DNA from 2 places in the Tardiphaga alba genome. Region 2 is predicted to be linked to the other one. Evidence: predicted binding sites of a transcription regulator. Region 2 holds the regulator's gene; the other holds the start of a gene.
The links. Region 2 encodes PhoB, which activates phosphate uptake and scavenging genes when phosphate is short. Its sites were predicted from a motif close to TGTCATNNANCTGTCAT; they were not measured.
Positions count from the first base shown of each region.

Region 1 (2,202 bases), 670 kb from region 2:
GATGATCCGGCACCCGGATCGCCACCGTATCGAGCCCGGCCGTGGCCAGATCCGACACCGGGCAGTTTTCCAATTTGGGCAGCACCAGCGTCAACGGCCCCGGCCAGAACGCCTCGGCCAGCGCCAGCGCACGCGCATCGAAGCGCGCGATCTGCCTGGCCGCAGCGAGGTCCGCCACATGGGCGATCAGCGGATTGAAGCTCGGCCGGCCCTTGGCCTCGTAGATGCCTGCCACCGCCCGCGGATTGGCCGCATCGGCGCCGAGCCCGTAGACCGTCTCGGTCGGAAACGCCACCAGGCCACCCGCGCGCAGGCAGCCGGCCGCCTCCGCAATGGCGCGGTCGGTGGTGTCGGCAATCCGGGCGGTGAGGGCCACTTGCATGGCTGGTCCTTAATAAAAATGTCGTCTGCTTCATACAGGGGTTCTTGCGGTCTGCGAAACCCGTCGCTATACAGCCGGCTCTTGTCGGAGTGTGGCTCAGCCCGGTAGAGCACTGCGTTCGGGACGCAGGGGTCGCAGGTTCGAATCCTGCCACTCCGACCATGAAATCATTGAAGTTTTCCGGACTTCAGGCGAGTCGCCAGCGAATCTGGCGACGGGGGTTCCGACCTAGACCGGCGCGACGCGCCGTGCAAAATGTCCGGAAAATGGCGATCCCGTCTGGAGCGGATTCCAGGACTCCTTTCAAACCAGCAATCCTCCAATCGACCGCTTGTGGCGTGCCCATGCGCGCGACCGTTCGATGCTTCATTCGTTTGCTTTCAACCGCACCAGGCACGCCCGATCGCCCAACGCTGGCGATTTCGCTGCTGTTGCAGGACTGTCATCCTGACGTCATCGATCGGGTGGAATAGATCGGCCGAAAATTGTTGGTTCTGCAATGGCTTCCGCAGCAATCGTAGGCTGCGCGACCGCTGGTTGGCCAAGACTGTGGAATTCAATGACTGCCGAACTCGATATGCGCGATGTGTACCGTAGCCCAACGACGCGATGACATGCAGGCCGTGGTCCGACGCCCGATGCGTGGCCGCGACTTCAGCCGCTGGTGCCAGGCTGCGCTCAAAATTGCCGTCCTGCTGTCGATCATGTCCGCGGCCCTGGCGTCGGCGATCAGGGCCAGCGACGACGCTCGCGACTTCGCGCCGATGCAATTCAATATTCCAGGTCAACCGCTGGCGTCGGCCTTGCAGACATATAGCAGGGTCACCGGCGTGCAATTGCTCTATGAGAGTGGCGCCACCAATGATCGCGATGCGCCTGCGATCACGGGCGAAATGACCCGGGATGCTGCGCTGCGCCTGCTGATTGCCGATACCGGGTTGATGATCCGCTACACGCGCGCGAACTCCATCACATTGGTGCCGGCCATCGCGGATCCCGACGCGCCACCCATGGCCGTATTCGATCAGGCCGATCTGGCGCTCGATACACTGCTCGTGCGCAAGCAGAGGCCAACGACGGACGCGTCGCAATTGCGCGCTTACAGCGGTGTCATTCAAGCCGACATTCAACAGGCACTCCGCAAGGAGTCCAAAACGCGCAACGGTGTCTACAGCGCCGGGATCAAGCTATGGATCGATGGTCCGCGCACGATCCGGCGGACCGAGCTGTTTCGCTCGTCCGGCGATCATGAGCGCGATGATGCGATCGGACGACTGCTGGATGGTTTGCAGGTCAGCCAGGCGCCGCCAGCGCATACGCCGCAGCCCGTCATGGTCATGATTACGGTCCGATAGCGATGGCCGAAACGCAACCAGCAACATTCGATCGATACGGGCATGAGCCGAACAAGGCGCCCGCATTCGATTTCCATGATGAGGCCGATACGGGCATGTCCGCGACCGGGCGCCTGCTGATCGGCAGCACGGTGATCGTTCCGGTCCTTGTCGCCGTCGGCGTCTATTGGTTGCATCAACTGCCGGTCGGGCCGGCGCTGAAGACCGGCAACTCCACGATCCAGGTCGAACTGATCCCGGCGCCCGTGCCGGCCACCGAGTTCAAGCAGGCCGCGCTCCAGCAGAGCCCGCCCATTGCAGATTTTCAGGTCGAACCGAAGATCGTCGAACAAAGTCTCGCGCCTGTTGAGCAGGAGACCGCGCCGCAGCCGCAACCGGCGCCGTCACCGCGCCCGGCCGCAGTGCCTGAACAGAAGCCGGCGGGTGGTGGACAGAGCCGTCCGATGCCGGTCGGCACAGCGTCGC
Region 1 is NZ_CP036498.1:1,274,822-1,277,023, forward strand. It holds gene RPMA_RS06010 (L-threonylcarbamoyladenylate synthase) at 1-382, opposite strand, end outside; tRNA gene RPMA_RS06015 (tRNA-Pro) at 468-544, shown strand; gene RPMA_RS06020 (STN domain-containing protein) at 997-1,737, shown strand; gene RPMA_RS06025 (energy transducer TonB family protein) at 1,740-2,202, shown strand, end outside.
Region 1: a site for PhoB is predicted at 823-839, ahead of RPMA_RS06020 (STN domain-containing protein). Genes of this name have one in related genera too.

Region 2 (2,202 bases):
GACGTCGCCCTCGGCGCACGCGTGGTGGCCACTGACGCTGAAATCGATCACCTGCAACGGGCGATCGAAGAACGCGCCGTCCTGACGATCGCCAAGCGTCAGCCGATGGCCGTCGATCTGCGCGAAATCGTTGGTGCGCTCCGCGTTGCCACCGATCTCGAACGTATCGGCGATCTCTCCAAGAATATCGGCAAGCGCGTCAATGCGCTGGACAGCGATTTCCACCCGCTGAAGCTGATCCGCGGTCTCGAACACATGACTGATCTGGTCAACACCCAGGTCAAGGCTGTGCTCGATGCCTATGCCGCCCACGACCTGCCGGCAGCGATGACGGTCTGGAAGGGCGACGAAGAGATCGACGCGATCTGCACCTCGCTGTTCCGCGAACTTTTGACCTATATGATGGAAGATCCGCGTAACATCTCGTTCTGTATCCATCTGATGTTCTGCGCCAAGAACATCGAGCGGATCGGCGATCACGCGACCAATATCGCCGAGACCGTGTTCTACATGATCGAAGGTCAGCAGATGGTCGACAAGCGCCCGAAGGGCGACATGACCAACTTCGCGACTCCGGTGAGCTAAGGCTTCTCGCGGCGAGCCGAGCTCGCCGCGACTTGCTCGCCTTTGCCGCACGACAGATAGGAAACTAGCCATATGAACGCGCGCATTCTGGTAGTGGAAGACGAGGAAGCTCTGACCACGCTGCTGCGCTACAATCTCGACGCCGAAGGTTACGACGTCGAGACGGTTGCCCGCGGCGACGATGCCGACACCCGCTTGAAAGAGCGCGTGCCGGACCTCGTGGTCCTCGACTGGATGTTGCCCGGCCTGTCCGGCATCGAACTGTGCCGTCGCCTGCGGGCCCGGCCGGAAACCAAGGCATTGCCGATCATCATGCTCACCGCCCGCGGTGAGGAAAGCGAGCGCGTTCGTGGCCTTGCGACCGGCGCTGACGATTACATCGTCAAGCCGTTCTCGGTGCCTGAGCTGCTCGCCCGCGTGAAGGGTCTCCTGCGTCGCGCGGCGCCGGAGCGTCTCGCCACCGTGCTGGCTTTCGGCGATATCGAGCTGGATCGCGACAAGCGCCGTGTGGTGCGCGCCGCCCGTCCGATCGATCTCGGCCCGACCGAATACCGGTTGCTCGAATTCTTCCTCGAGCATCCCGGCCGCGTGTTCAGCCGCGAGCAACTGCTCGACAGCGTCTGGGGCCGCGACATCTATATCGACGAGCGCACCGTTGACGTGCACATCGGTCGTCTCCGCAAGCTGCTCAATCCGGCCGGCGAACCCGACCCGATCCGCACCGTGCGCGGCGCTGGCTACGCGCTCGATGATCGCTTCGACAAGGCGGCGGAGTAAGGCGCCGCTGGCATTGTTAGACACCGTCATGGCCGGGCTTGTCCCGGCCATCTACGTCTTTGCCTTGGTCGAGGCGTGGATACCCGGCATACGCCGGGCATGACGGCGGTAAATCAGGCGTTTCTCAACGATCTAAAAACAAAAATGCCCGGCTCATCGCCGGGCATTTTTTGTTTGTGCTGTTTGCTGCAATCAGCGCACCGGCTTCGGTGCTGCGCGACGGCGGTCGCTCGCCGGCTGGTAGGCGATGCGCGAATGGTGCGCGCAATAGGGTGCGCCGGCCACGGACTTGCCGCCGCAGAAGTAGAAGTCGGCGCTGGCGGGATCGCCCACCGGCCAATGACAGGTGGCGTCGTTGAGCTCGACCAGCTGCAGGCGCTGGCTGATCGGGATGACGTTATCGACCGAGATCGGGTCCGGCTCCATCTCGACTTCGTAATTGTGCGCGAGAGCGGTATTGCCGCGGGCGATCGGGCGCGGCATCCGCACCATCTGCTGGGCGGGACGTGGCTTGCGCGGCCGCGGGGCAGCAGACGAGGGGCTCTTCGCGCGGCCCGACAGGCCCAGGCGATGGACTTTACCGATGACGGCGTTGCGGGTGACGTTACCGAGTTCCGCGGCGATCTGGCTCGCGGAAAGGCCGCCTTCCCAGAGTTTCTTCAATTGTTCGACGCGATCGTCGGTCCATGTGATTACCGTCATCGCATAATCCCTTCGTAGGCGCAGAACCAAAACGGGCCGCCGCGCTGCGATCTGAAACCTCAAAAACCTCGTGGTCAGAATCCCTTAGCGCTCACCGGGCGCGCTATCGCGTCCGGCCTTACGCCGCACTTATGGTGT
Region 2 is NZ_CP036498.1:602,562-604,763, forward strand. It holds gene phoU (phosphate signaling complex protein PhoU) at 1-585, shown strand, start outside; gene phoB (phosphate regulon transcriptional regulator PhoB) at 658-1,362, shown strand; gene RPMA_RS02860 (GcrA family cell cycle regulator) at 1,555-2,064, opposite strand.